One region of the Actinospica acidiphila genome, then DNA from elsewhere that is predicted to be linked to it. Evidence: riboswitches for the same ligand, from Rfam matches in the RefSeq annotation. Region 1 holds a riboswitch; each other region holds the start of a gene.
What was found. A riboswitch is a leader RNA that binds a small molecule or an ion and turns the genes downstream of it on or off. The one in region 1 is predicted to bind cyclic di-AMP.
Positions count from the first base shown of each region.

Region 2: another riboswitch for cyclic di-AMP. It lies ahead of HXP48_RS12800 (C40 family peptidase); the one in region 1 lies ahead of HXP48_RS08205 (M23 family metallopeptidase).
Region 3: another riboswitch for cyclic di-AMP. It lies ahead of HXP48_RS35915 (M23 family metallopeptidase); the one in region 1 lies ahead of HXP48_RS08205 (M23 family metallopeptidase).

Region 1 covers NZ_JABZEM010000002.1:1,895,821-1,905,667, forward strand. The annotation lists gene HXP48_RS08190 (bifunctional acetate--CoA ligase family protein/GNAT family N-acetyltransferase) at 1-1,394, opposite strand, end outside; gene HXP48_RS08195 (HPr family phosphocarrier protein) at 1,571-1,852, shown strand; gene HXP48_RS08200 (GntR family transcriptional regulator) at 1,988-2,692, opposite strand; gene HXP48_RS08205 (M23 family metallopeptidase) at 2,893-3,666, opposite strand; cyclic di-AMP (ydaO/yuaA leader) riboswitch at 3,679-3,844, opposite strand; gene HXP48_RS08210 (M16 family metallopeptidase) at 4,048-5,436, opposite strand; gene HXP48_RS08215 (M16 family metallopeptidase) at 5,433-6,815, opposite strand; gene HXP48_RS08220 (DNA gyrase/topoisomerase IV subunit A) at 7,552-9,847, shown strand, end outside.
Region 2 covers NZ_JABZEM010000002.1:2,940,866-2,950,712, reverse strand. The annotation lists gene HXP48_RS12825 (PspC domain-containing protein) at 1-386, opposite strand, end outside; gene HXP48_RS12820 (ATP-binding protein) at 1,216-2,508, shown strand; gene HXP48_RS12815 (LuxR C-terminal-related transcriptional regulator) at 2,505-3,248, shown strand; gene HXP48_RS35860 (C40 family peptidase) at 3,286-4,326, opposite strand; gene HXP48_RS12805 (hypothetical protein) at 4,690-5,043, shown strand; gene HXP48_RS12800 (C40 family peptidase) at 5,149-6,315, opposite strand; cyclic di-AMP (ydaO/yuaA leader) riboswitch at 6,340-6,476, opposite strand; gene pcrA (DNA helicase PcrA) at 6,729-9,209, shown strand; gene HXP48_RS35855 (peptidoglycan DD-metalloendopeptidase family protein) at 9,264-9,847, opposite strand, start outside.
Region 3 covers NZ_JABZEM010000002.1:3,963,634-3,973,480, forward strand. The annotation lists gene HXP48_RS17720 (response regulator) at 1-262, shown strand, start outside; gene HXP48_RS17725 (dihydrofolate reductase family protein) at 349-1,482, shown strand; tRNA gene HXP48_RS17730 (tRNA-Met) at 1,547-1,620, shown strand; cyclic di-AMP (ydaO/yuaA leader) riboswitch at 1,947-2,104, shown strand; gene HXP48_RS35915 (M23 family metallopeptidase) at 2,117-3,136, shown strand; gene HXP48_RS17740 (PrsW family intramembrane metalloprotease) at 3,240-4,565, opposite strand; gene trmB (tRNA (guanosine(46)-N7)-methyltransferase TrmB) at 4,626-5,462, opposite strand; gene lhgO (L-2-hydroxyglutarate oxidase) at 5,560-6,783, opposite strand; gene HXP48_RS17755 (sporulation protein) at 6,849-8,273, opposite strand; gene HXP48_RS17760 (asparagine synthase-related protein) at 9,012-9,847, shown strand, end outside.

The DNA of each region.
Region 1 (9,847 bases):
CCGCGCGGTCCCGCCCCGTGGCGCGCGCCCTGCACCACGACCAGCGGCTTGGCGGCGGCGGTGCGGCGGGCGAGGCGGGTGAACTTGCGGGGGTTGCCGATGGACTCCAGGTACATCAGGGCGACGTCGGTGTCGGCGTCCTCGTACCAGTACTGCAGGACGTCGTTGCCGGAGACGTCGGCGCGGTTGCCGGAGGAGACGAACGTGGACAGGCCGGTGACGCCGGTGACGCCGCCGCCGCGCCGGTGCAGGCGGGACAGCAGCGCGACGCCGATGGCGCCGGACTGGGCGAACAGGCCGATGCGTCCCGCGCGGGGCATCTCGGGGGCGAGCGAGGCGTTCAGCCGCACCTCGGGCGCGGTGTTGATGACGCCGAAGGAGTTGGGTCCGATGATCCGCATGCCGTAGCTGCGGGCCTGCCGGACCAGGGCGCGCTGGCGGTCCCTGCCCTCGGGGCCGGACTCGGCGTAGCCGGCGGAGACCACGACGAGGCCCTGGACGTCGTGCTCGCCGCACTCGGCGACGACCTCGGGGACCCGTTCGGCGGGCACCGCGACGACCGCCACGTCCACGGGCCCGTCGATGTCGCGCACGGAGCGGAAGGCGGGTACCCCGTCGAGCTCCTTCTGTCCCTCCGGCAGCGCGCCGTTGACGGCGTAGAGGCGGCCGGTGAAGCCGCCGTCGCGGATGTTGCCGAGGATGCTGCGTCCGACACCGCCGGGGGTGCGGCCGGTGCCGATGACGGCGACCGCGCCGGGGGCGAGGAGCCGCTGCACGGAACGGGCCTCCGCGCGCTGCTCGCGCGCGTACTGCACGGCCAGGGAGCGGTCGGTGGGTTCGAGGCCGAACTCCAGGCGGACGACGCCGTCCTCGAAGCTGCGCTTCTGGGTGTACCCGGCGTCGGTGAACACCTTGATCATCTTGGTGTTGGCGGGCAGCACCTCGGCGGCGAACCGGCGGATGCCGCGCTCCCGGGCGACGGCGGCGATGTGCTCCAGGAGGGCGGAGGCGACGCCGCGGCCCTGGTGGGCGTCCTGCACCAGGAAGGCGACCTCGGCCTCGTCGGCCTCCGCGCCGGTGGCGGGCCGTCCGCCGGCTCCGATGCGGTCGTAGCGCACGGTGCCGATGAAGTCGTCGCCGACGGTCGCCGCGAGCCCGACCCGGTCGACGAAGTCGTGGTGGGTGAAGCGGTGCACGTCCTTGGCGGACAGCCGTGGGTAGGGCGCGAAGAAGCGGTAGTACTTCGACTCGTCGGACACCTGCTCGTAGAAGCTGACCAGGCGCTCCGCGTCGTCGGCGGTGATGGGGCGGATGCGCGCGGTGCCGCCGTCGCGCAGCACCACGTCGGCCTCCCAGTGGGCGGGGTACTCGTGGCGGTCCGACGAGGTCTGCATGGGCCCCAGAGTACGGCTCGCGTCCGGCGGCGGCGCGAGGCAGTCTGTGGTGGACGACCGCCGGGCCGAGGCCGCGGCCCGGCGGCCCGCGGGGGCGTCCCAGACGCCGCTCCGGGCACGCGCCACGATATGGAAGACTGGTCTAGACAACCCTGAACAGCGAAGGGCAGCAACACATGGCTGAGCGCCGCGTCAACGTCGGCTGGGCCGAGGGTCTCCACGCCCGCCCCGCCTCCATCTTCGTACGGGCCGCCACGGCCGCAGGCGTCCCGGTGACGATCGCCAAGGCCGGGGGCACCCCCGTCAACGCGGCCTCGATGCTGGCCGTCCTGGGCCTCGGCGCCCAGGGTGGTGAGGAGATCGTCCTCGCCTCCGACGCCGAGGGCGCGGACGCCGCCCTCGACCGTCTGGCGAAGCTGGTCTCCGAGGGCCTCGAGGAACTCCCCGAGACCGTCTGAACCGGAATTCGCACGCGACGGCCGTGCGACACGGAAAGGCCCGCCCGGTGATCCGGGCGGGCCTTTCTCTTTCCCATTTCCGGGCAGCAGAAATAGCCCCCGCCATGTGCGCCCTCTTTGTATACGGGACCCGTGTTAATGGCGGAGACTCGGCATGTTTACGGCATGTTGCGAGTTCCTCACACGGTCCGTGCGGACGGCTCGCTCGGCGCCGGAGCCGAACCGCAGCCGGTGTCCGGAGTTCGCCTGCTCGGTGTGCAGCGCCGTGAGCGACCGCGCCCGCTCGCCGTCGCCGCGCGCCACGGCGTCCACGATCGCGCCGTGCTCCGCCCAGTACGCGACCGGGTCGGGCGGCCCGTCGACCGCGTACATCCAGGCGATCTTGTGCCTGAGCTGGGTCAGCATCGACGTCAGAGCCGGGCTGCCGGAGGCCTGGGCGAGCGTCTCATGGAACCAGCCGCCCAGCGAGCGCAGGTCGTCGCTGCTGCCCTGACGTGCGCGTTCCTGTCCCAACCTGACCAGGCCGCGGAGCACCTTGAGATGGGCGTCGGTGCGCCGCTGGGCCGCCCGGGAGGCGCCCAGGGGCTCCAGGAGCTGGCGCATCTCCAGCAGGTCGGCGGCCTCCTGCTCGGTGGGTTCGGCCACGCACGCGCCCGCGTGCCGACGGGTCACCACGAACCCCTCGGCCTCCAGGGTGCGCAGCGCCTCGCGGACGGGGACGCGGGAGACGCCGTAGCGACGGGCGAGCAGTTCCTCGGTGAGCCGGCCCCCGCGCTCGTAGACACCGGCGACGATGTCGTCCCGGATCGCCGTGCACACCGAGTGCGCGGGAATACGCATGACCGACCTCCGGCTTAATCCCCGTGAAACGTCGACGATTGACGTCCGTTCGTGACTCTATTGCAATCGACGACATTTTCCGACGGCGGACCGGAATCCATACATAATTTTTGGACAGGCGGCGCCCGCGCGGAAGGGTTCGAAAACGGCGAAAGCCCCGGCTCGTGGGAGCCGGGGCCCGGAAGGCGTTAGGACGCGCCTCAGATGTTCACGCCGTGCGACCGGAGGTAGGAGACCGGGTCGAGGTCGGAGCCGTACTCGGCGGACATGCGCGCCTCGAAGTGGAGGTGGGCGCCGGTGACGTTGCCGGTGGCGCCGGACACGCCGATCTGCTGGCCGGCGGTGACCTCCTGCCCCGCCGACACGGAGACGGACGACAGGTGCGCGTACTGGGTGTACGTGCCGTCGTGCATCTTGATGACGACCTGGTTGCCGTACGCGCCGCCCCAGCCGGCCTCGACGACCGTGCCGACGCCGACGGACTGGACGGGGGTGCCGCTCGCGGCGTGGAAGTCGATCCCGGTGTGGCTGCCGGACGACCAGATGGCGCCGCCGCTCTGGTACGCGGTCGACACGTACGAGCCGGGGATCGGGGAGACGAAGGTGTTGAGGCGCTTGCGCTCCGCCTCACGCGCGGCGCGCTCCTTCTCGGCGCGGGCCTTCTCGGCCTCCTCCACCGCGCGCTCCCGGGCCGCCTCCTCGGCGGCCTTGCGCGCGGCCTCCTGGGCCGCCACGCGGGCGGCCTCGTGCTGGGCGGCGGCCTGGGCGTCGACGCGGTCGGCGACCACGTCGCCGAGGGTGACGACGGGGGTGAGGCCGGTCTGTGCCGCGGCCGGTTCGGCGGCGAGCGCGGGGGCCGCGAGGGAGCCGACGACGCCGGTGCCCGCGAGGGCCGCGACGCCCGCGGCGCGGGCGGTGCCGCGCTGGACGCGGCTGGGACGACGGTGCTTCCCGGTGGCGCGGGTGAACGCCATGTACAAGCTGGTCCTTTCCTTCCCTCTCGCCTACCGGGTTAGCTGACGGGTTCGGAGCAGGAAGGTCTCCTACGGACCCCCTCGCGACACGCGCGGGCGTCCGATTCACCCCAGGGACTTCGTGTGGGTCCCCGGCTCCCCTGGCTCGCGCCGTACGGGGACTCGGCGATGACTGTCCGGTGCCGCGGATGCGGCGCACTGCCCGACGAACAGCCCGCACGAAACTAAGCGGGACATCTCGCAATCCTCAAACGGATCCCGGGTTTTGTAGCGCATCCCACAGGGCAGACGGGCAACCTCCGCCCCAATTCGGGCATAAGGGAGCCCCGGTGACGTACCCGTCCACCGGGGCTCCCGCACGCGTGCGTCCCGTCGTCGGCCCTACTCGGCCGGGACGACGGTGACTTCGCCGATCCCCAGCGCCTCCACGGGCGCCTTGATCTGCGCGGCGTCACCGACGAGCACGGTCACCAGACGGTCCACCGGGAAGGCGTTCACGACGGCCGCCGTGGCCTCCACGGTGCCCGTCGCCGCCAACTGCCGGTACAGGTCGGCCTGGTAGTGGTCCGGCAGGTGCTGCTCGACCTGATCGGCCAGGGTGCTCGCGACGGCCGCGGCGGTCTCGTACTTGAGCGGCGCCACGCCCACCAGGTTCTGCACGGCGACGTCACGCTCGTCGTCGGTGAGGCCCTCGGCGGCCAGCGTGCGCAGCACGGTCCACAGGTCGTCCAGCGCGGGGCCGGTGTTGGGGGTGTCGACCGAGCCGCTGATGGCCAGCATCGACGCGCCGGTGCCGTCGGGGGCCGAGCGCAGCACCTGGCCGAACGCCCGTACGCCGTAGGTGTATCCCTTCTCCTCGCGCAGGACGCGGTCCAGACGGGAGGTCAGGGTGCCGCCGAGGCAGTACGTGCCGAGCACCTGCGCGGGCCACACCCGGTCATGGCGGTCCGGGCCGGTACGGCCGAGCAGCAGCTGCGTCTGCACGGCGCCGGGCCGGTCCACGATGACGACGCGGCCGGTGTCGTCCGCCACCACGGGCGGGACGGGCCGCGGCTGCGCCTGGGAGCCCGTCCAGGCGCCCAGGGTGTCGGCGAGCAGCGCGTCCAGGTCGACGCCGGTGAGGTCGCCGACCACCACGGCGGTCGCCGTGGCCGGGCGGACGTGCTTCTCGTAGAAGCCGCGCACGGCCGCGGAGTCGATGCGCTCGACGGTCTCCTCGGTGCCCTGGCGCGGACGGGACATGCGCGCGCTCGCCGGGAACAGCTCCTTGGCGAGCTCCTTCGCGGCGCGGCGGGACGGGTTCGCCAGCTCGTGCGGGATCTCGTCGAGGCGGTTGCGGACCAGCCGCTCGATCTCGCTGTCGGCAAAGGCGGGCGCGCGCAGGGCGTCGGCGACCAGTCCGAGCCCCTTGGCGAGCCGCGAGGCGGGCACCTCCAGGCTGAGGCGGACGCCGGGGTGGTCGGCGTGCGCGTCGAGGGTGGCGCCGCAGCGCTCCAGCTCAGCGGCGAACTCCTCGGCGGAGTGCTTGTCGGTGCCCTCGGAGAAGGCGCGGGCCATGATCGTGGCCACGCCGTCCAGGCCCTCCGGCTCCGCGTCCAGGGGCGCGTCGAGGACCACCTCGACGGCGACGACCTGCTGGCCGGGGCGGTGGCAGCGCAGCACCGTCAGGCCGTTGTCGAGGGCGCCGCGCTCGGGGGCCGGGAAGGCCCAGGGCTTGGCCTCGCCCGCCTGCGGCCGGGGGTGGAACTCCATCGTGGCGAGCTCGGTCACTTCGCCGCCTCCTCGTTCTCGTCGGCGCCGGCTGCGGCGGCTTCCTCGGTGTCGTCGGCGGCGTCACCGGCCGCCGGGGCGACGGGCTCGTAGACGAGCACGGCGCGGTTGTCGGGCCGCAGGCGCGCCTTGGCGACCTCCTGGACCTCCTCGGCCGTCACCTCCAGGACCCGGCTCACGGCGGTCAGGGCGAGCTGCGGGTCGCCGAACAGCACGGCGTAGCGGCACAGTTCGTCGGCGCGGCCGGCGACCGTGCCGAGCCGGTCGAGCCACTCGCGCTCCAGCTGGGCCTGGGCGCGCTCCATCTCCTCGGCGGTGGGGCCCTCCTCGGCGAACCGGGCGAGCTCCTCGTCGATGGCGGCCTCGATCACCGGCACCTCGACGTCGCCGGACGTCTTGACGTCCAGCCAGCCCAGGGACGGCGCCCCGGCCAGCCGCAGCAGGCCGAACCCGGCCGCGACGGCCGTACGGTCGCGGCGCACCAGGCGGTTGTAAATCCGCGAGGACTCGCCGCCGCCGAGGACGGTGAGCGCCAGGTCCGCGGCGTCGCTCGCGCGCGTGCCGTCCTCCGGGAGCCGGTAGGCGGCCATCAGCGCCCGCGCGGGGACCTCCTCCTCGACGACCTCGCGCAGTTCCTCCCCGATGATGTCGGGCAGCGAGCCGTCGCGCGGGGCGGGCTTGCCGTCGTGCGACGGGATGGAGCCGAAGTACTTCTCGATCCAGGCGAGCGTCTGCTCGGGGTCGATGTCGCCGACCACGGACAGCACCGCGTTGTTCGGCGCGTAGTACGTGCGGAAGAACTGGCGGGCGTCCTCCAGGGTCGCCGCGTCCAGGTCCGCCATCGACCCGATCGGGGTGTGGTGGTAGGGGTGGCCCTCCGGGTAGGAGAGGGCGGTCAGCTTCTCGAACGCCGTGCCGTAGGGGACGTTGTCGTAGCGCTGACGGCGCTCGTTCTTCACCACGTCCCGCTGGTTCTCCATGGACTCCTCGTCCAGGGCGGTCAGCAGGGAGCCCATGCGGTCGGCCTCCAGCCAGAGGGCGAGCTCCAGCTGGTGGGCGGGCATGGTCTCGAAGTAGTTGGTCCGCTCGAAGCTGGTGGTGCCGTTGAGCGAGCCGCCGGCGCCCTGCACCAGTTCGAAGTGGCCGTTCCCCTTCACCTGGGCGGAGCCCTGGAACATCAGGTGCTCGAAAAGGTGAGCCAGGCCGGTACGGCCCTTGACCTCGTGCCGTGAGCCCACGTCGTACCAGAGGCACACCGCCGCGACCGGGGTCAGGTGGTCCTCGGAGAGCACCACGCGCAGGCCGTTGGCCAGGCGGTGTTCGGTCGCTGTCAGGCCCCCGGAGCCTGCCTGGGCTGTGGCCGTGTGACCCATGGGCATGTACGTCCCTTCGATCGCGAAGGCGGTCGTCGTCGACACCGCCGTTTCTGCCGGTCCTGCCACTGTATGCAAGCGTGCGGACAGCCGGTGGAGTTCCCGGACCGGGCCGCTACGCCGAGAGCGAGAACCTGGTGGGGCGGGTGGTGTGAGGGGTGCGGGAGGTGTGGGAAGCGCACGGCGCGTGACGGGGGGTGTGCGCCGGGTCGCTCCCTGGGGTGCGCCGTCGTGCGCTGTCGGGGTGCGGGCGGGTGGGGGTGCGCGCCGGGGTGAGCCGCGGAGGGGGCGAGCCGTGCGCACGCGGGGGCGGTGCCGGCCCGGGGTGACCCGGCCGGGAGGTGGATGCGGTCTGCGGGGTGACCCCGCCGACGGGGTTGGGCGCGGTCCGCGGGGTAGGCGCGGGGGGCTGCGGGGCGACCTCGCTGAGGGGTTGGGCGCGGTCCGCAAGGCAGGCGCGCGAGGGGCCGCGGGCGACCTCGCCGAGGAGTGGACGCGATCTGCGGTGCCGGCGCGCGGAGGGGTGGTGGCGGTCCGCGGGGCAGGCGCGCGGAGGGGTGGACGCGGGCCGTGGGGCGACCCCGCGACGTGCGCGGCGACGGAGCCGCGTAGCCTGCTCGCGCCGCCGTACCGTGCCGAACCGGGCGGCAGGACCCGGGTCCTGGTCCCGCCCTGTCAGTGCGAAGGTCCACAATGGTCCGCGTCAGATCCCGTCCCACGCTTCAGCAAGGAGCCGGCAGCGATGGCCCGCCGCAGCACGAAGACCCCGCCGCCCGACGACCCGTACGAGGAGAAGATCCTCGACATCGACGTCGTCGACGAGATGCAGGGCTCCTTCCTCGAGTACGCGTACTCGGTCATCTACTCCCGCGCCCTGCCCGACGCGCGTGACGGTCTCAAGCCGGTGCACCGCCGCATCGTCTACCAGATGAACGAGATGGGCCTGCGCCCCGAGCGCGGTTACGTCAAGTGCGCGCGCGTGGTGGGCGAGGTGATGGGAAAGCTGCACCCGCACGGCGACGCGTCGATCTACGACGCCCTCGTCCGCATGGCGCAGCCGTTCTCCATGCGCCTGCCCCTGGTGGACGGCCACGGCAACTTCGGCTCGCTGGGCAACGACGACCCGCCGGCCGCCATGCGGTACACCGAGTGCCGCATGGCCGAGGCCACGAGCCTGATGACCGAGTCCATCGACGAGGACACGGTCGACTTCGCGCCCAACTACGACGGTCAGGAGCAGGAACCGGTCGCCCTGCCCGCCGCGTTCCCCAACCTCCTGGTGAACGGCGCCTCGGGCATCGCCGTCGGCATGGCGACCAACATGCCGCCGCACAACCTGCGTGAGGTCGTCGCCGCCGCACGCCACCTGATCCGGTACCCGAACGCCGACCTCGACGCCCTGATGAAGCACGTCCCGGGCCCCGACCTGCCCACGGGCGGCCGGATCGTCGGCCTCAACGGCATCCGGGACGCGTACGAGACCGGCCGCGGCACGTTCAAGATCCGCGCGACGGTGACCGTGGAGGACGTGACGGCGCGCCGCAAGGGCCTGGTCGTCACCGAGCTGCCGTTCACGGTGGGCCCCGAGAAGGTGATCGCCAAGATCAAGGACCTGGTGGGCTCCAAGAAGCTCCAGGGCATCGCCGACGTCAAGGACCTCACCGACCGCGAGCACGGCCTGCGCCTGGTCATCGAGGTCAAGAACGGCTTCGTGCCGGAGGCCGTGCTGGAGCAGCTCTACAAGCTGACGCCGATGGAGGAGTCCTTCGGCATCAACAACGTGGCGCTGGTGGACGGCCAGCCCCTCACCCTCGGCCTCAAGGAGCTGCTCGAGGTCTACCTCGACCACCGCTTCACCGTGGTGCGCCGCCGCTCGGAGTTCCGCCGCGGCAAGAAGCGCGACCGGCTGCACCTGGTCGAGGGTCTGCTCACGGCCCTGCTCGACATCGACGAGGTCATCCGCCTGATCCGCTCCAGCGAGAACTCGGCGCAGGCCAAGCAGCGGCTCATCGAGCACTTCTCGCTGAGCGACGTCCAGACGCAGTACATCCTGGACACCCCGCTGCGCCGCCTCACCAAGTACGACCGGATCGAGCTGGAGGCCGAGAAGGACCGGCTGAACGCGGAGATCGAGGAGCTGACCCGGATCCTGGAGTCGGACGCGGAGCTGCGCAAGCTCGTCTCGTCCGAACTGGCGTCGGTGGCGAAGAAGTTCGGCAACGACCGGCGCACGACGCTGCTGGAGTCGGCCGGCGCCCCGGCCACGGTGCCGCTTCAGGTGGCGGACACCCCGTGCCGCGTGCTCCTGTCGTCGACGCGTCTGCTGGCGCGCACCGCCGACGACCGGCCGCTCGCCGACGCCTCCGGCGGCAAGCGCGTCAAGCACGATGTGATCGTCTCGGCGGTCCCGGCGACCGCGCGCGGCGAGATCGGCGTGGTCACGTCGGCGGGCAGGCTGCTCCGGGTCAACGTGATCGACCTGCCCCAGCTGCCCGAGTCGATGCCGGTGCCGAACCTGTCGGGCGGCGCGCCGCTGGCGGAGTTCGTGTCCCTGGAGGACGAGGAACAGGTGGTGTGTCTGACCACGCTCGACGAGTCCTCGCCGGGCCTGGCGATCGGCACCCAGCAGGGCGTGGTCAAGCGCGTGGTGCCCGACTACCCCTCCAACAAGGAGGAGCTGGAGGTCATCACCCTCAAGGAGGGCGACCGGATCGTCGGCGCGGCCGAACTGCGCACGGGCGAGGAGGACCTCGTCTTCATCACCGACGACGCGCAGCTGCTGCGCTTCCCGGCCTCCATCGTGCGTCCTCAGGGTCGTCCGGCGGGCGGCATGACGGGCATCAAGCTCGGCGAGGGCGCGAAGGTCATCAGCTTCACGGCGGTCGACCCGGCGGCGGACGCGGTGGTGTTCACCGTCGCGGGCTCGCGCGGCACGCTGGACGACTCCGTCCAGACGACGGCCAAGGCGACCCCGTTCGACCAGTACCCGCGCAAGGGCCGGGCCACCGGCGGCGTGCGCTGCCAGCGGTTCCTGAAGG
Region 2 (9,847 bases), 1.0 Mb from region 1:
AGCACCGCCGCCAGCGTGTGGCCGTCGACCCGGCCGGTGAGCAGCCGGCGGACCTGGTTCTCGTCCTCGTCGTCGTACGGGACGAACAGCCAGGCGAAGCCGTAGAAGATGAGGCCGATGCCGCCGGTCGCGGACAGCACGGCGAGCGTGATCCGGAAGATCACCGGGTCCATGTCGTACTGCCGGGCGAGACCGGAGCAGACACCGCCGAACATCTGGTGCCGCCGGTCGCGCCGGAAGTGCCGGCCGGGGTCGACGGCCCCCGCCGGTGCGCCGGCCGTTCCCTCCTTCCCCGCGCCCGCACGCGAGGGGCCCGCGGCGGGCGCACCGGGCCCGGCCCCGGGACGCGATCCCGGGTCCGACGCGGCGTGCTGGTGATCCGTCATGCGTCCATGGTGACGTCCGAGCCGCCCGAGCGGCAGTCGGAACGACCCTGGCCGGACCCTGATATCCGCCCCCGAGGCCCGCCTCGGGGACGGCGGTTCCGCGACCGGACGCCCCGAAGCCCGGGGCTCGGCCCCTGTCCCTGCGACCCGAAGCCCGGGACTGGGCCCCTGCCCCCTGCGACGCGGGGCCGGGCGGCCCTCGGCCCGGGCCGGGAGCTCCGTGGCCCGTGGCCCGGAGCCGCATCACCCGCGCCGGGGAGGGGCTCCGGTGCGCCGGGGCCGCACGCCCTCACGGCCCGGAGTTGATGCCCCTCCGTTGCCCGGAGCCGCATCACCCGTGACGAGGCGGAGGCCCCGGAGCGCCAGGGCCGCACGCCCTCACGATCCGGAGTTGATGCCCCGTACTCAGGGACCACGCGCGCTCGGTCCGGGGACGCGCCCTGCGGTCCAGGCTCGTCGCCCCGCAGTTCGGGGTGGACCGTCGAGGTCCGTAGCTCAATGTCCTGCGGGTGTGGGGTGAGTCCTCGCGGAGTGGGCCCCCGCGGTGCGGGACGCACGATCCGTGGTGGGCCGCGGCGGCGCGGAGCGCACTGCCCTGCGGGCCTGGGTGGCCCCCCGAGCTGCGGAGCTCACCGCCCCGCGGTGGGGCGTGGACCCCCGAGGTCCGGAGTTGCGTGCCCCGAGGGTCCCGAAGCCCAGGGCACACGCCCCGGTGCTCGGAGCCGGGCCACCGGCGGCTCAGGTGTCGGTGACCCCGACGTCGGGATCAGGGGTGTTTCCGGGGCGGACCCTGATGCCCTGGACTGCTCGGCGTGTGACCATCGTTGGCATGTCGGAAGCCGCAGCAGCGCCCCTCGCCGAGCCGCGGCCGCCGCGCAAGCTCTACCGCAGCAGTGACGGACGCTGGCTCGGGGGAGTGGCGCGGGGGCTCGCCGGGCATCTCGGCCTGCCCGTGATCTGGGTGCGTCTCGCGTTCGTCGCCCTGTTCATGGCCGACGGTCTCGGGGCCCTGCTGTACGCCGCGTTCTGGTTCTTCGTGCCGCTCGGGGTGGGCGGCGTCGACGCGCAGAAGCCGCCCTCGCCCGTCACCACCGAGACCACCCCGGACGGCCGGCGCAGACTCGTCACGCGGAAACCGGACAAGGGACAGATCGTCGCCCTGCTGCTCATGGTCGTGGTGGCCATGATCTTCGTGGGCAGCGTGAACCTCACCAACGGCGCCCGGGCCTACCTGTGGCCGACCGTCCTGGTCGGCGCGGGCGTGGCCCTGGTGTGGCGGCAGGCGGACAACGCCCGCCGGGCCCGCTGGATGGAGGTCGGCCGCCGCAGGCGGACGGTCACGCTGCTGCGGGCGGTGGCGGGCGTGCTGCTGGTGACGGCGGGCGCCTCCGGCATCTTCGTCCTGCGCGGCTCCGGCAGCCACCTCGGCGCGGTGCTGCAGGCCGCCCTCGCGGTCCTCGTCGGCGTCACCCTGCTCGCCGGGCCGTACCTCGTCCGTATGACCCAGGACCTCTCCGAGGAGCGCCTGATGCGCATCCGCGCGCAGGAGCGCGCCGAGGTCGCCGCCCACGTCCACGACTCCGTGCTGCACACCCTCACCCTGATCCAGCGCAACGCGGACAGCCCCGGCGAGGTGCGCCGCCTGGCGCGGGCCCAGGAGCGCGACCTGCGCGCCTGGCTCTACAAGCCGGAGGGGAACGGCAAGGACGAGGACGAGGAGCCCACCACCCTCGCCGAGGCGGTCAAGCGCAACGCCGCCGAGGTCGAGGACAAGCACGGCGTCCCCCTGGAGGTCGTCGTCGTGGGCGACTGCCCCCTGGACGAGAAGATCGGTGCGCAGATGCAGGCCGCGAGGGAAGCGATGGTCAACGCCGCCAAGTACGGTGGCGAGGGAGGCGCGGTCCAGGTCTACGCGGAGGTCGAGGGGAGGACGGTGTTCGTGTCCGTCCGGGACCGAGGTCCCGGGTTCGACCTCGACTCGATACCCGCCGACCGCATGGGCGTCAGAGAATCGATCATCGGCCGCATGGAACGCAACGGCGGCACGGCGCGGCTGCGCGCGGTGCCGGACGGGGGCACCGAGGTCGAGCTGGAGATGGAGAGGGCGGAGAAGACGTCATGAGCGAGCCGACCGAGGCGAACGCAGCGGCGGAAGCGGCACCGGCGGACGGGACCGCGGAGCCGGCCGGCGGCACCGGGCGGCGCCATGTGCGCGTGGTCCTCGTCGACGACCACCGCATGTTCCGCACGGGGGTCCAGGCGGAGATCGGGCAGACCGAGCAGACCGGCGTCGAGGTCGTCGGCGAGGCCGCCGACGTCGACCAGGCGGTCACGGTCATCACCGCGACCCGCCCCGAGGTGGTGCTGCTCGACGTGCACCTGCCCGGGGGCGGCGGCATGGAAGTGCTGCGGCGCTGCACGTCGTTGATGGGTGACCCGGAGCAGCCGGTGCGGTTCCTCGCGCTGTCCGTGTCGGACGCGGCGGAGGACGTCATCGGCGTCATCCGGTCCGGCGCGCGCGGCTACGTCACCAAGACGATCACGGGTACCGACCTGGTCGACTCGATCTTCCGGGTGCAGGAGGGCGACGCGGTGTTCTCGCCCCGGCTGGCCGGGTTCGTGCTGGACGCCTTCGCGTCCACGGACGCCCCGCCGGTCGACGAGGACCTCGACCGTCTCACCCAGCGTGAGCGGGAGGTGCTGCGGCTGATCGCCCGCGGCTACGCGTACAAGGAGATCGCCAAGCAGCTGTTCATCTCGGTGAAGACGGTGGAGTCGCACGTCTCCGCGGTGCTGCGCAAGCTGCAGCTGTCCAACCGCCATGAGCTGACCCGCTGGGCGACGGCCCGCCGCCTGGTCTGAGCCGGCGGACCGACCCGGCCGGACAGGCCCGGCCCGGTCACACCACCCGCGTCGCCCCCGCGAACGGCATCTGGTCGACGGGGGCCACGCGGACCGGGGCCGAGGGGTTCGGGGCGTGGATCATCTGCCCGTCGCCGATGTACAGGCCGACGTGGCTGATGCCGGAGTAGAAGAACACCAGGTCGCCGGGGAGCAGTTCGGAGCGGGAGACCCGTCGTCCCGCGTCGATCTGCGCGTACGTGGTGCGCGGCAGGGAGACGCCCGCGGAGCGGTAGGCGGCCAGCACGAGGCCCGAGCAGTCGAAGGCGTCCGGGCCGGTCGCGCCCCACACGTACGGGCTGCCGAGCTTCCGGTGCGCGTACGCGACGGCCTGCGCGGCGCGCGCGTTCGGCGCCTGCGACAGGGCGGCGTCCCGGGCCGTACCGCCGGCCGAGCGGGCGGCGCGGTCGGAGCCGCCGGTGATCCGGGCGCGTTCCTCGGGTGACATCCGGGCCAGCGCCTGGCGGGCGGCGGACAGCTTTTCGGTGATCGTCCGCTTGTGGCGCCCGAGTTCGGCCCGGCGGGTGGTGAGCGTCTTCACCTCGACGCGGGCCGCGCCCCGCAGCTTCTCGCTCTCCCGGAGCTGGGCGCGCACCCGGCCCAGTTCGGCGTGGTGGCGGCTCCCGGCGCGTTCGGTGAGGGCAGCGCCGTCGAGGTAGGCGTCGGGGTCGTCGGACAGCATCAGACGCAGGGCGGGGTCGAGGCCCCCGTCGCGGTACTGCGCCGCCGCGACCGTCCCCAGGGCCTCGCGGGCCTTGTTCAGCCGCGCCTGGGCGCGGGCCGTCTCGTCCTGGAGGTCGCGCAGCCGCTCCCGCGCCGAATCCGCCTTCTCCTCGGCACCGTTGTACTTCTCGGTGGCGACCTCGGCCTCGCGGTACAGGCGGTCCACCTCGGCGCCCGCCGGAGCCGGCCGCGGAGCCGCGTGGGCCGCTCCGCCCGAACCGGCCGTCGTGGCCGCTCCCGCCAGGACGAGGGTGACGGCCGCACGGGCCGTGGTGCCGCCCACCGGGCGCTGCCGTGACCTGCGGTGCGCTGCCACCCTCGAAGCCGTCCTTCCCGTCGACGCCCGCCGGGGCCGGACGACGGTCCGGCGGTCCGGCGGCGGGGTGACAGGGGAGCCGTCCGCCGCCGGAGCCTTTCCTCGGCGGTGGTGTCCGGCCGCCGCTCCTGACCGAGCGGCGATGCGGAGCCGGTCACCTGGGGCAGGACGCTAGGCCCGGCCGCGCGGCGCGGGATACGGGTTGTGCGGAACTGTCGCCCCCGGAGCACCGGATGACCGTAAGTGACCGTTGAGCCGCGCAGGGCGCTTCGTTCTCACTCAGGGTGATGACCGATGTGGTGAAGGCGGGAAAGGCGAGGGCGGCGGAATGCTACGGGACACCCCTGGCTAGGCTCCGGCCTCATGGACGTACTCCTCCACATCTTCGTCGGTCTGCACATCATCGGCATCGCGTCGCTGCTCGGCGGCTTCCTCACCCAGATGAAGGCGATGGGCGCGGGCACCGCCCGCTTCGTCCCCGCGATGCTGCACGGCGCGCTGACGATGCTGGTCACCGGCGTCGCCCTCGTGGGTCTCAACGAGGCCCAGGATTACTCCGTCGACCACGTCAAGATCGGCGTGAAGCTGGCGCTGCTGATCGTGATCCTCGGCCTGGTCTACGTGAAGCGGGACGAGGAGAAGGTGGACAAGGGCGTCTTCGGCCTGGTCGGCCTGCTGACCGTGGCCAACATCTTCATCGCGGTCCTCTGGACCTGAGCCCCTCGTCCCGGAACACCGGGCGCCGCCGTGGACACGGAAACCGCCGACCGAGCCGTCACCGGCCCGGTCGGCGGTTTCCGTTTCCGCGCGTCGAGAGGCCCGTCAGGCCGGGCGGACGATGCTGTGGATCGCGGAGTCGCCGTCGTAGTAGATCGACTCCTCGCGGACGTACGTGCCCGGCTTCGGGGCGTGGATCATCATGCCGTTGCCGATGTAGATGCCCACGTGGGTGACGTCGTCGTAGAAGAAGACCAGGTCACCGGGTTGCGCCTGGGACACCGGGACGGTGGTGCCCGCGTTCACCTGGTCGTACGTGGTGCGCGGGAGGGAGACGCCGGCGGCCTTCCAGGCGGCCTGGGTCAGCCCCGAGCAGTCGTAGGAGCCGGGTCCGGTCGCGCCCCAGACGTACGGCTTGCCGATCTGCGCGCGGGCGAAGGCGAGGGCCTTCTCCGCCTTGGTGCCGTACGACGAGTCGGCCGGCGGGGTCTCGGCCGAGCCGGTGGACCCGGAGCCCTCCGAGGCGCCGCCGCCCTGCTGCGCGGCCTCCTCGCGGGCCTGCTCCTGCTCCGCCTGCTGACGGGCCAGCTCCGCCGCCTTGCGGGCTGCCTCCTCCTGCTTGCGCTTCTCGATCGCGGCGAGCCGCGCCTTCTCCTCCGCGGTCAGCTTCGACAGCAGTTCGCGCGCGTCGGCGAGCTTCTTCTGGACGGTGGCCTTGGCCGTCTTCAGGTCGCCCTGCGTCTCGGTGAGCGTGCGGAGGCTCTCGGTGGCCTCCTGCCGCTTCTTCATCGTCTCGGTCTGCTGGGTGACGTAGTCGTCCACCGCCGCCTTCTGGCGGCCGGTCATCCGGTCCAGCACCTGACGCTGGTCGAAGATGTCCTGCGGGGTCTCCGCGAGCAGGAACGTCGCGGTGTCCGGCATGCCCGCGCCGGTGCGGTACTGGGCGGCGGCGTAGGAGCCCAGCTCCGAGCGCGCGTCGTTCAGCTTCTGTGTGCGCTTCGCCACGTCGTCGAGGAGGGTGTCGACGCGCTTGCGCTGCTTGGTGGTCTTCTCCTTGGCCGCGTTGTACTTCTCGGTCGCCGACTCGGCCTGGCGGTAGAGGTCGCCGACCTTCTTCTCCACCTCCTCCAGGCTCGGCCGGTCCTCGCCGGGGGAGGCGTTGGCCGTCTGGGAGAGCAGGGCCACAGAGGTGAGCGCGGCCGTGGCGAGGGCCGGGGTGCGTATGCCTGCCACGCGCGTGCCGGGGGTGCGCGACTTGCGGTGCGACGCCAAGGGAGGCGACTCCTTCCGGTGCTCCGCCTACCGGGTTAGCTGTCGGGTTCGGGCGGGTGGAAGGGTTGCCCTACGGCCTCTCCGAAGAGTGGGCCGATTCACCCCAAGTCTCGGTGGGTCCCCGGCTCCGGCTGCCCTGGCGGACAGTGACGGACTCGGCGGGGGCCGCGCGGCCCGGCGAGGTTCGCCGGCGGGGGACGAGCGGCCCGGACGGCACGGTAGCCAACTGGTGTGGCCCTTGTGAAGGTTGATGGGTGATATGCCCGATACATTTTCGTGACCTTCTTGTGGATGTCACGCACGGTGAGGCGCCGACCGTGGAGGGTGCCCGCCGCGGCGCCCCGGGGAGGGGACGGGGGATGTTTCCGGGGCGGGCCCGGGTTGTCGGTGGAGCGCCCTAGACTCGGAGAGCGATGAGCAGCCTCTTTGACGACAGCTTCCTGGCGGACCTCCAGGCCCAGCGCGGCCCGGCGGACGAGCCCCCGCCGCCGCCCGAGGACGAGCACGCCCCGGAGCCCCTGCCGGACGACCTGTTCGGCGGGAAGTTCGACGTGCCCCCGGAGCGGGACTCCTACTACCGGGACGGCGCCCCGCGCCCGGTGATCGACTCCGCCGCGCTGCTGGAGGGGCTGAACGACAACCAGCGCGCCGCGGTCGTGCACTCCGGCTCCCCGCTGCTCATCGTCGCCGGAGCCGGGTCCGGCAAGACCCGCGTGCTCACCCACCGCATCGCCCACCTGCTCGCCGAGCGGGGCGTGCACCCGGGCCAGATCCTCGCGATCACCTTCACCAACAAGGCCGCGGGCGAGATGAGGGAGCGCGTCGAGCAGCTCGTCGGCCCCCGGGCGAACGCGATGTGGGTGATGACCTTCCACAGCGCGTGCGTCCGCATCCTGCGCCGCGAGTCCAAGAAGCTCGGCTTCACGTCGTCCTTCTCGATCTACGACGCCGCCGACTCCAAGCGTCTGATGGCCCTGGTCTGCCGTGACCTGGACCTCGACCCCAAGCGCTTCCCGCCGAAGTCCTTCAGCGCCAAGATCAGCAACCTGAAGAACGAGCTGATCGACGAGGAGGACTTCGCCGCCCAGGCCACCGACGGCTTCGAGAAGACCCTCGCCCAGGCCTACGCGCTCTACCAGTCCCGCCTGCGCGAGGCGAACGCGCTGGACTTCGACGACCTGATCATGACGACGGTCAACCTGCTCCGCGCCTTCCCCGACGTCGCCGAGCACTACCGCCGCCGCTTCCGGCACGTCCTGGTCGACGAGTACCAGGACACCAACCACGCCCAGTACGCCCTGGTGCGCGAGCTGGTCGGGGGCGCCTCCGAGCACCCCGTCGACGTCCCGCCGGAGGCCGAGGTGCCGCCCGCCGAGCTGTGCGTGGTGGGCGACGCCGACCAGTCCATCTACGCCTTCCGCGGCGCGACGATCCGCAACATCCTCCAGTTCGAGGAGGACTACCCGGACGCGACGACCATCCTGCTGGAGCAGAACTACCGCTCCACGCAGACGATCCTGTCCGCCGCCAACGCCGTCATCGAGCGCAACGAGTCCCGCCGCCCGAAGAACCTGTGGACCAACGCGGGCGAGGGCGCCCGCATCACGGGGTACGTCGCGGACACCGAGCACGACGAGGCGCAGTTCGTCGCCGACGAGATAGACCGCCTCACGGACGCGGGCGAGGCCAAGGCCGGCGACGTCGCCGTCTTCTACCGCACCAACGCCCAGTCCCGTGTCTTCGAGGAGATCTTCATCCGCGTCGGCCTGCCCTACAAGGTCGTCGGCGGCGTGCGCTTCTACGAGCGCAAGGAGGTCCGGGACGTCCTGGCCTACCTGCGGGTGCTGGCCAACCCGGAGGACTCGGTGCCGCTGCGCCGCATCCTCAACGTCCCCAAGCGCGGCATCGGCGACCGCGCCGAGGCCATGATCGACGCGCTCGCCCAGCGGGAGAAGATCAGCTTCCCGCAGGCGCTGCGCCGCGTCGACGAGGCGTACGGCATGGCCGCCCGGTCGGCGAACGCCGTCAAGCGGTTCAACACGCTGATGGAGGACCTCCGCACGGTCGTCGAGTCGGGCGCCGGACCGGCGACGGTGCTGGAGGCCATCCTCGAACGCACCGGCTACCTCGCCGAGTTGCAGGCCTCCACCGATCCGCAGGACGAGACCCGCATCGAGAACCTCCAGGAACTCGCGGCCGTCGCCCTGGAGTTCGAGCAGGAGCGCGGCGAGGGCGAGACGGGCACGCTGGCCGACTTCCTCGAGCAGGTCGCGCTGGTCGCCGACTCCGACCAGATCCCCGACGAGGAGGACGGCGACGGCGTCATCACGCTGATGACCCTGCACACCGCCAAGGGCCTGGAGTTCCCGGTCGTCTTCCTCACCGGCATGGAGGACGGCGTCTTCCCGCACATGCGCGCCCTCGGCCAGACCAAGGAGCTGGAGGAGGAGCGCCGCCTGGCCTACGTCGGCATCACGCGGGCCCGCGAGCGGCTCTACCTCACCCGGTCGGTGATGCGCAGCGCCTGGGGTCAGCCGTCGTACAACCCGCCGTCGCGTTTCCTGGAGGAGATCCCGGCCACGCACCTGGAGTGGAAGCGGACCGGGGCGAGCGGCCCCGTGGCCAACGGCCCGGTGTCCGGGGTGGCCGCGTCGCTGTCGTCCTCCCGCTCCCGCTCGTCCGCGTCGGGCGCCTCCGGCTTCGCCACCCGGCGCACCTCGGAGAAGCCCGTGGTGTCGCTGGCCGTCGGGGACCGGGTCACGCACGACCAGTTCGGTCTGGGCACGGTCGTCGCGGTGAAGGGCACGGGGGCGAACGCCGAGGCGACGATCGACTTCGGCGACGAGAAGCCCAAGCGCCTGCTGCTGCGGTACGCGCCGGTGGAGAAGCTCTAGCCGACCGGGCGGTGGCCCGTCGCGGGGCCGGAGTCCGCTCCGGCCCGGCAGGCCCTACGTCGGTTCGATGCCGTGGCTGCGGAACCAGGCGAGCGGGTCGATCGACGAGCCGCCGCCGGGGCGGACCTCGAAGTGCAGGTGCGGGCCGGTCGAGTTGCCGGAGTTCCCGGAGAACGCGACCTGGTCGCCGGCCTTGACGGTCGCGCCGGAGGGCACCTGGTAGCTGGAGAGGTGGCAGTACCAGGTCTCCGTGCCGTCCTTCGCCGTCACGATCAGCATGTTGCCGTAGGCGGAGTTGTACTGCGTGCGCACCGTGCCGTCGGTCGCCGCCAGCACGGGCGTGCCGTACGAGACGGGGAAGTCGATGCCGGTGTGGAGGGACATCCAGTTGATGCCGGACTGGCCGTAGTAGGCGCTGAGTCCGTGCTGCGCCACCGGGAGCGCGAACTTCGGGCGGAGCCGCTCCTTGCGGGCCGCCTCCTCGGCCGCCCGCTTGCGCTCGAGCTCCTGCTGGGCCTTGAGGTCGATGCGGCCCTGGGCGCGGCTGGCCCGGTCGGCGAAGTCGTCGGCGCCGGCGGCGACACCCTCGAGCTGGGTGTCCAGCTTGACGTTGACGGCGGACGGCTGGACGGGCTGGG
Region 3 (9,847 bases), 2.1 Mb from region 1:
GGCGGTCAACGCGCTCATCCACAATTACCTCGACCTCGCGCGGGAGGGCCGCTCCCTGCCCGCGAAGGCCATCACGGACCGCGAGGAGCAGATCCTCAAGCTCGTCGCCGAGGGCCACACCTCGCAGCAGATCGCGGACATGCTGGTGATCAGCCCCAAGACGGTGGAGCGGCACCGCGCCAACCTGCTCGCCAAGCTGGGCCTGAGGGACCGCCTTGAGCTCACCCGGTACGCCATCCGGGTCGGCCTGATCGAGCCCTGACCTCTGCCCCCGGCGGCACGGGTTGCCAGACTGGAGCCGGACCGCGCAGCGGTCCCGCCGCCGCCCGCACCCGGGAGAGCCCGCCGATGCCGTACCCGTACGTCCTGCTGTCCGCCGCCGTCTCCCTCGACGGCTACCTGGACGACACCGGCCCGGAGCGGCTGCTGCTGTCGAGCCCGGCCGACTTCGACCGGGTCGACGAGGTCCGGGCGTCGGTGGACGCCATCCTGGTCGGCGCGGGCACGATCCGCGCCGACAACCCCCGGCTGCTGGTCAACTCGCCCGAGCGGCGCGCCGCCCGGGTCGCCGACGGCCTGCCCGAGTACCCGCTGAAGGTCACGGTGAGCGGCTCCGGGGACCTGGACCCTGCGGCCCGCTTCTGGCACACCGGCGGCGAGAAGGTCCTCTACACCACCGGCAAGGGTGCCGAACGCGCCCGAGCCCTGGGCATCGCCGCCGACGTGGTGCCGCTCGGCGACACCGTGGAGTGGCGGCCGCTGCTGGAGCACCTGCACGACGTGCGCGGGGTGCGGCGGCTGATGGTGGAGGGCGGCGGGCGGATCCACACCCAGCTGACGACCGAAGGCCTCGCCGACGAGCTCCAGCTCGTCCTCGCCCCGCTGTTCGTCGGCGACCCGGACGCCCCCCGCCTGTTCGGCCCCGGCTCCTACCAGGGCGGGCGGCTGCGCCTGGTGGAGACCCGGCCCGTCGGCGACGTCGTCCTGACGCGCTACGAACCCACCGCGCCCGGCACCGGCGCGCTGCCGTCCGCCGCTGACCGTCACTGGCTCGCCCTCGCCTGCGACCTGGCCGGACAGTGCCCGCCCTCCGAGACCGCGTTCAGCGTCGGCGCGGTCGTGGTCGCCGCCGACGGGACCGAGCTGGCGCGGGGCCACTCCCGGGAGGGCGACGACCCGGTGGTGCACGCGGAGGAGGCCGCGCTCGCCAAGGCCGACCCCGCCGACCCGCGGCTGGCCGGCGCCACCGTCTACTCCAGCCTGGAGCCGTGCGCCCGCCGCGCGTCCCGTCCGGCACCCTGCGCGCGGCTGATCCTGGACGCGGGGGTGCGCCGGGTGGTCACGGCCTGGCGGGAGCCGGACACCTTCGTGACGGACGCCGACGGCAGCGCCGTCCTGGCGGACGGGGGCGCCACGGTGCTGGTGCTGCCGGAGTTCGAGCAGCGCGCGAAGGCGCCGAACGCGCACCTGCTGGGCGGCTGATCGCGCCCGCCGGGGAAGCGATGTGCATCGGACCCCGTGGATGCCGTACACTCGTGTTTACCGACGCGGGGTGGAGCAGCTCGGTAGCTCGCTGGGCTCATAACCCAGAGGTCGCAGGTTCAAATCCTGTCCCCGCTACTGAAGGCCGAGGGCCGGAATCCGAAAGGGTTCCGGCCCTCGGTGCTTTCCATGACGGCGCTCGTTGCCCGCCCCTTCACGCGTCCTCCACCTCGCCTTTCACGCACAGTGAGCGAACGGCGCCGCAGCGCATAACAACTGACGAACCGTCAGGTTCGGCCGGTCGTCCGAGGCGCAGTCAACTCGCCCGTTTTCGCCCGCTCGTGGCGCTTAAGTCCACGCGGAAATCGTTAACGATCAAGAGGAACGGCTTGGAATCCGGCCCCCGCGTCTATTAACGTTCGATAACGCAGCGCGGTCGTCCCAGCCGTCACAGAAGGCGGCTCCGTGCGCACGCGCCGAATCCCGCAAGGGAACCGGGGAACCACCACCATGGGGTGAATCGGGCGGATACCGCCGTGGGAACACGGTTCGTATACGCGCGTAGGAGACCTTCCCGCTCCGAACCCGTCAGCTAACCCGGTAGGCGAAGACGGAAGGAAAGGAGCGCGCCCACGTGGCGTCCAACCCGCCTGCCCCCGAGGCCCCGTTCAAGCCGAACGACACCTTCGCGTACGGCGCCCCCGGCGCCGAAGAGGGCCCCTTCGAGGAGTGGAACCCCACCGCGGAGTCCGTGCGGCCCGTGCGTGGCCGGCACCGCGTCGCCAAGCAGCGCGGAGGCGGACTCGCCCGCAGCTCCACCGTCCTCGGCGTCGGCGTCATAGCCGCCGTCGGCGCCGGCGGCATGGCCAGCGCCCAGACCGGCAAGCCGCCCGTCTCCATCTCCATCCCCGACCTTCCCCACGTGGGTTCCCTCATCTCCGACGAGGAAACGCCCAAGGGATCCAGCACCCCCCTCAGCGACATCGGCAGGATGGCCGCCGCCGACACCGGCGCCGAGGAGGGCGCGGACGCCGGCGAGGCGCTGCGCGCCCGCATCATGGCCCAGGTCGAGCAGCAGCAGGGCCAGGCGCAGAGCAAGGCGGAGGCCGCCGCCCTCGCCGCCGCCGAGAAGGAGGCCGCCGAGGCCGCCGCCAAGGCGGAGAAGGAGGCCAAGGAGAAGGCCGAGGCCGCCAAGAAGAAGGCGGAGGAGGAGGCCGCGAAGAAGGCCGAGGCCGAGCGCCTCGCCGAGCTGGCCAAGCAGTACGCGCTGCCGACCTCCTCGTACACCATCACCTCGACCTTCGGTCAGGCCGGCGCCTACTGGTCCTCCGGCTACCACACCGGCCTCGACTTCGCCGCGCCCACCGGCACCCTGATCAAGGCGGTCCACACCGGCACGATCACCTCCGCCGGCTGGGACGGCTCGTACGGCTACAAGACCGTGCTCACCCTCGACGACGGCACCGAGGTCTGGTACGCCCACCAGTCGTCGATCAACGTCAGCGTCGGCCAGAAGGTCGCCACCGGCGACGTGATCGGCCGCGTCGGCGCGACCGGCAACGTCACCGGCGCCCACCTCCACCTCGAGGTCCACACCGGCTCCGGCGGCGTCGACCCGGCGGCCTGGCTGGCCGGCAAGGGCCTCAGCATCTGAACCACCGGCGGCCGGCTCCCGGCCGCCGACGCCGTGAACGCCGGCAGCCCCGACGACGACCCCCCGACGTCAGGGCTGCCGGTTCCGCGTGTCCGGGGCCTTCTCAGCGCCGGTAGGGGTTCTCCCCGTACGCCGGATACGGCGGCTGCCCCTGCGGCGGCCACACCGCCGGGACCGGCCCGTACGCCCAGCCCGCGCCGTACGGCACCCGGGGCGCCGTGAGGCGGGCCGCGTGCTCCAGCGCCGGGCGGGCCGCCTGGCGCCGGTGCCACAGCTCCAGCAGCAGCTCCCGCTCCCGCGTCACGAAGTCCGCCCCCGCCTTCCCCGCACGGCCCCGGTGCCGCAGGAACGCCAGCTGCGTCGCGTACACCTCGTACTGGGAGACCGCCCGCGCCGCCGGCCTGCCCCCGTGCTCGCGGGCGAACTTACGGGCGAGGCGCCGCGCCCGCATCGAGCCCAGCGCGAACGGCTCCGACGGGCGCAGCCAGCCCGCCACCGCGTACGCGGGCAGCTCCGTGCGCACGGTCCGCAGCTCCCGCTGCCGCGTCCACACCACGAGCCAGGTCAGCAGCCCGAACGTCGGGACCATGAACGCCCCGTACACCGCGATGAAGCCGAACTGGCCGAGCGTGGCGGAGCCGTTCCACAGGGCGTGCATGCCCATCGCGAGGAGCAGCCCGGCGAGGGGGAGGAGGACGCGCCGCACCCGCTGGCGGTCGGCGGCCAGCGCGGCCGCGCCGAACCCGATGCCGGTGAGCACGGTGAACAGGGGGTGCGCGAAGGGCGACATGACGACGCGCACGAAGAAGGTCGCCGCGGTGACCGAGGCGATGCCGCTGCCGCCGGTGAGCTGGTCGGTGCCGAAGGCGTTGCCCAGGTAGAGGACGTTCTCGGTGAACGCGAAACCGGTCGCGGTGAACCCGGCCGCCACCACGCCGTCGAGGATCCCGTGGAAGTCGCGTCTGCGGAACAGGAAGAGCAGCAGCACCGCCGCCGCCTTCGCCGTCTCCTCCACGACCGGCGCTATGACCGTCGCGCCCAGGGTGTCGGCGCCGGCCGGGTCGGCGGTGGTCGTCGCTATCCACCGGGTGGCGAAGCTGTTCGCCACGATCGCGATGAGCGCCGCCGCGCACGCGCCCCAGGCGAAGGCGAACAGCAGGTTCCGCCAGGGGCCCGGCTCCACCCGGCCCAGCCAGCGGAACGCCGCCAGCAGCAGCGGGACCGGCAGCACGGCCAGCCCCAGACCGACGAGGAAGCCCTGCGTGCCCGTCTGCTCCCGCACCAGCGCGAGGATCACCAGACCGGACAGGGCCAGCAGCGTGACCATCGCTCCGTAGCGGACCGCCGGGCGCTGCCACCAGTGCGGGTGCCGCAGCGTGCTGCCGGGAGCTGCGCCGGGGTGCGGCGGGTACGGAGGGCTGCTGGCCACGGGATCGACCCTAACGAGGAAGGGGCAGGGCTGCGTGCCGGCGCGGGGCCCCGGGGGAGGTCAGACGGTGTCCCCGTCCGGGCGGCCGGCGCGGTCGTCGTGCGGTACGCGGCGGAAGAGCAGGTCGTTCACCACATGACCCTTGTCCAGCCCCTGCCGCTCGAAACGGGTGAGCGGCCGGAACGCGGGACGCGGCGCGAAACCGCCGTCCTCCCGGGTGTTCTCGAAGTCCGGGTGCGCGGTCAGCACCTCGAGCATCTGCCCCGCGTACGGCTCCCAGTCGGTGGCGCAGTGCACGGTCGCGCCCGGCGCGAGGCGGGACGCGGCCAGGGTGAGGAACTCCGGCTGGATCAGCCGCCGCTTGTGGTGCCGCTTCTTCGGCCACGGGTCGGGGAAGAAGACGCGCAGCCCGCTCAGCGCGTCCGGGGCGAGCATCTCGCGCAGCAGGATGATCGCGTCGCCGTTCGCCACGCGCACGTTGGTCAGGCCGCGCTCCTCGGCGAGGTGCAGCAGATGCCCCTGGCCGGGGGTGTGGACGTCGACGGCGAGGATGTTCGTGTCCGGGTCGGCGGCGGCCATCTCCGCGGTGGCCTCGCCCATGCCGAAGCCGATCTCCAGGACGACCGGCCGGCCGTTCCCGAACAGCTCGGCCAGGTCCAGCCGGCGGCTGCCGTCGATGTCGAGCCCCCACACCGGCCACAGCCGCTGCAGCGCGTCCGCCTGACCCGCGGTGACGCGGCTGCGGCGGGGCTGGAAGCTGCGGATCCGGCGTTCGAAGTGCGACCCGGCGGGGTCGGCCTTCGGGCCGTCGGGGAAGCGCGGCTCCCCCTTCGCGCGGGCGCGGGGGGCCGGCTCGCCGGCGGTCCGCTCGGCGTGCGGTGCTTCGGGGGTGCTCATCGCGGAATCAGACACAGTGCCCTCGATTTTACGGGGACGGCGCGCCCGGCCGCCCGGCCGCGCCCGGCCGCCCGACGGCCGCGCCCGTCACGCGTACTCACCGCTCGCTCTCGGCGAGGCCGGCCAGCGTCCGGCGGGCGATCTCCCGGCCGATCGGCAGCGAGGCGGTCGCGGCGGGCGAGGGGGCGTTCAGCACGTGCACCGCGCGGGGCGCCTCCCGGATCAGGAAGTCGTCGACCAGCGTGCCGTCGCGCAGCACCGCCTGCGCCCGCACCCCGGCCGCCGTCGGCACCAGGTCCTCGTCCCGCACGGCGGGCAGCAGCCGGCGCACGGCCCGCGCGAAGGCCGGCTTGGACAGCGAGCGGTGCAGCTCCCCGGCGCCGTACCGCCAGTGGCGGCGGGCCAGCTGCCAGGAGCCCGGCCAGGCCAGGGTCGCGCCCAGCTCGCGCGGCCGCACCGTCCGCCAGTCGTACCCCTCGCGGGCCAGCGCCGGGACCGCGTTCGGCCCCACGTGCACCCCGTCGTCCGTGCCCCGGGTGAGGTGGACGCCGAGGAAGGGGAACGCCGGGTCCGGCACCGGGTAGACCAGGCCGCGCACGAGCTCGGGGCGGGCCAGCTCGTAGTACTCCCCGCGGAACGGCACGATGCGGGCGCCGGGCTCGTCGCCCGTGAGCAGCGCGATCCGGTCGCAGTGCAGCCCCGCGCAGTTCACCAGCGTGCGGGCGCGCACGATGTCGCCGGCGGCCGTCAGCACGGCCACGCCCCGGTCGGGGCGGCGGTCGATCCGGACCACCTCCGCGCCGTGCCGCACGTCCGCCCCGGACGCCTCCGCGAGCCGGCGGGCCACCGCGCCGTAGTCGCAGATGCCGGTGGTGCCGACATGGATCGCGGCCAGGCCCTGGACCTCCGGCTCGTACTCGGCGATCTGCGCGCCGCACAGCTCGCGCACCGACAGGCCGTTCTCCCGGCCGCGCTGCACCAGGGCGTGCAGCCGGGGCAGCTCCTCGCGCTCCGTGGCGACGATCAGCTTGCCCGTCACCGCGTGCGGGATGTCGTACTCGGCGCAGAACTTGACCATCTCGGCCGCGCCCGCCACCGCGTACCGCGCCTTCAGGGAGCCGGGGCGGTAGTAGATGCCGCTGTGGATCACCCCGCTGTTGCGGCCCGTCTGGTGCCGGGCCGTGCCCTGCTCCTTCTCCAGCACGGTGACCCGCGTGCCCGGGGCGGCCCGCCCGATGGCATACGCCGTCGACAGGCCGACGATCCCGCCGCCGATCACCACCACGTCACAGTCGTACGACCCCGCCGCCACCTGCGCCACCTCCCGCGTCGATAGTGCACTGCGCCACTGACAACGGCTTCAAACCAAGGGCGGGGCGGGACGGGTCAGGCCGTGGTCATCAGCAGCGGGCGGGCGCGCTCGCGCAGCTCGACCACGCGCGGCTCGTCGCCGTACGGCTCCAGCCGGTGCAGCAGGTCCTTGACGTACTCCGTGGTGCGCGCGGAGGAGATGCGGCCGGCCACCTCCACGGCCCGTACGCCCTGCTCACAGGCGGCGTCCAGGTTCCCGGACTCCAGTTCGGCGACCGCGGAGACCACCAGGCGCAGGCCGTGCGAGCGCACGAACTCCTCCGTGGGCTTCGACAGCGCCTGCTCGGTGAAGCGGCGCACCTGGCGGGGCGCCTTCAGGTCCCGGTAGCACTCGGCCGCGTCGGCGGCGAACCGGTCGTAGGAGTAGAAGCCGAGCCAGGTCGGGTCGCTGTCGCCGGGCCGGGACCGCTCCAGCCAGCTCTCCGACGACTTCAGCGCGGCGCCGGCCGCCTGCGCGTCCCCGGCGCGTGCGTGCGCGCGTGCCTCGACCAGGCGGAAGAAGCTGAGGGTGCGGGCGGTGGCCAGGCCGCGGTTGCGCTCCAGGGCGGCCTGGGCGAGGTCCACGCCCTCGTCGCCGAAGCCGCGGTACGTCGCCTGGAGCGACATGGAGGCGAGGACGTATCCGCCGAGGGGCACGTCGGCCGCCGCGCGGGCCAGGCGCAGGGCCTGGATGTAGTAGCGCTGCGCCGCCTCCTGCTGGCCGGTGTCGAAGGCCATCCAGCCCGCGAGGCGGGTGAGTTCGGCGGCCGCGCCGAAGAGGGAGCGGCCCACGTCGTCGGAGTAGGAGCCGAGGAGCAGCGGGGCGGCCTCGACCCTCAGGCACTCGGGGACCATCGACGAACGCCAGTCGCCGCCGCCGTACTTGGAGTCCCAGCGGCGGGCGTCCTCCGCGGCCTCCCGCAGTTTCTGCACATCGCTGTGGCCGACTTTGAGCGGTGCGCCGGAGCCCTCGGACGGGCTCACCTCGCGCGCGACCGAGCTGTCGGCCGGGGTTATCAGCCACCGTGAGGCGGGCGTGGCGTACGCGCTCACCGCGAACGACCCGGCGAGGGACTGCCAGATGCCGCCGGAGCCGGCGCGGCGGCCGGCGAGGTCCAGCCGGTAGAGCTCGGTCGCGGACTTCACCGCCTGGCCGACGTCACGGGGGAAGGCGAGACCCACCTCGGGCGCGGGATCGGCGTCCGCCAGACCGATCTCGTGCAGCGGCACGGGACGGCCCAGCTTCTGGCCGATGGCGGCGGCGATCAGGTGCGGGGCGGCGCCCTGGGGCACCATGCCCTTCGACACCCAGCGCGCCACCGACGTCTTGTCGTAGCGAAGCGTCAGTCCCCGCTGGGCGCCGAGATCGTTGACGCGCCGCGCGAGGCCGGCGTTGCTGATTCCCGCGAGGGCGAGAACGGCGCCGAGCTTTTCGTTCGGCCCGCGTTGCTCCCTGGACATGCGCCACCCCTCGACACAGACGGCTGCCGCTCTGGCATAACCACGCGGCATTCGTAAACCCAGCGTAGTTCGCCGCATCCCAAGCGTTAAGGGGCATTCTTCCGGATGGCGGGATTGTGGTCCGTACTGAAGTACGGGTCCGATACGCGCAGTTGCGGCGTGCTCCCGGTGTGTGGCCGTGCGCCTGTCCGTGCGCTCTTCTCCGGCCATCCCGGGAGCGGTTCCATGGTCCGTGCGTGGGTCGGCCCGCTGTACTGGATCCAGTGGGCTGGGGGAACACCGCCGCCTTCATCCCCGCGGGCGGCGGAACGGTCCGGGAGACGAGCTCCGCCTCCCGGACCGTACGCCCCGCGGTGGTGCGCAAAGCCTGTACGGAGCGTGTTCGAGTGTGATCTCACCGCTTCGATTTGGCCGAAAATCGATGCCACTCGTTTCGGCGTATCCGCGCTTCTATCCAGGTAGTCGAGGGCGCGTTGGTGGTTTTGGGGGCGCGCTGCGGGGGCGCATTCGCGTCGAAGTGGCCTGGTGGGCGGCGACCGCCCGGATGTCGATCTCCGTGTCTCGGGCGGGTGTTCGGGTGTGCTCCGGCGCAACGCCCGTAGAGGGTAGGTGTATCCGCCGGGGCGCATTCGACGGAGCACACACCGCTCCGGCGACGTTACCGAGCGCCGCCTTCATGGCAGCATGGGGAACCGGTTCGTACGGTGCACTGGTTGTCCACAGCATGTGGAGGCGGCGATGCGGTGGTTGGTGGGATGGAGCAGCACCGCCGCGGCGGCCGGGGGATACGGCCCCGTCGGCTCCGCCGGCGCCACCGGCGTCGACGGTGAGACGCTGCAGCCCGTCGGCTCCCACCCGCTGTGGGGCGACCCCGACCCCCTGTGGGCGGTCGGCGACTGGCGCCCCGACGAGGTGCGCGTGGTCTCCGCCGACGCACAGACCCGCATCGCCGTCCTCGGCACCTGCGGCGCCTCCGACGAACAGCTGCGCGTCGCCCTCTTCGCCGCCCGCGGCGGTGCGCTGCGGCACCTGACCGCCTGGCCCGGCAGCTACACGGCCGTCGTCCAGGTCGGACGCCGCATCACGGTGTGCGGCGACCTCGCCGGCGCCCGGCCAGTCTTCTACACCCCCTTCGAACGGGGCGTCGCCTACGCCACCGCCGCCCTGCCGCTCGCCGACCTCGTCGAGGCCAACCTCGACTTCGGACACCTCGCCGCGCTGCTCGCGGCGCCCGACGTGCCCGCCGCGCTCCAGGACTCCACCCCGTACGAGGGCGTGAAGCGCGTTCCGCCGGGGCACGCGCTGATCCTGCGCGCCGGGGCCCGGGAGATCGCCGGGTACGAACCCGTCGCCTCCCTGGCCGTCGCCGCACCGCCCGCCGACCCCGACCACGCGGTGGACGCCGTGCGGGACGCGCTGGTGGAGGCGGTACGGACGCGGCTGGCCGCGCCTCGTCACGTGCCCGGCGCCGACATAGACCCCGGACCGGTACCGGGCATGGGTCCCGCGGAGCGGCGTGCGGCGCGGGGGACGCCGGTGGCCGGGATCGGGGCGGACCTGTCCGGGGGGCCGGC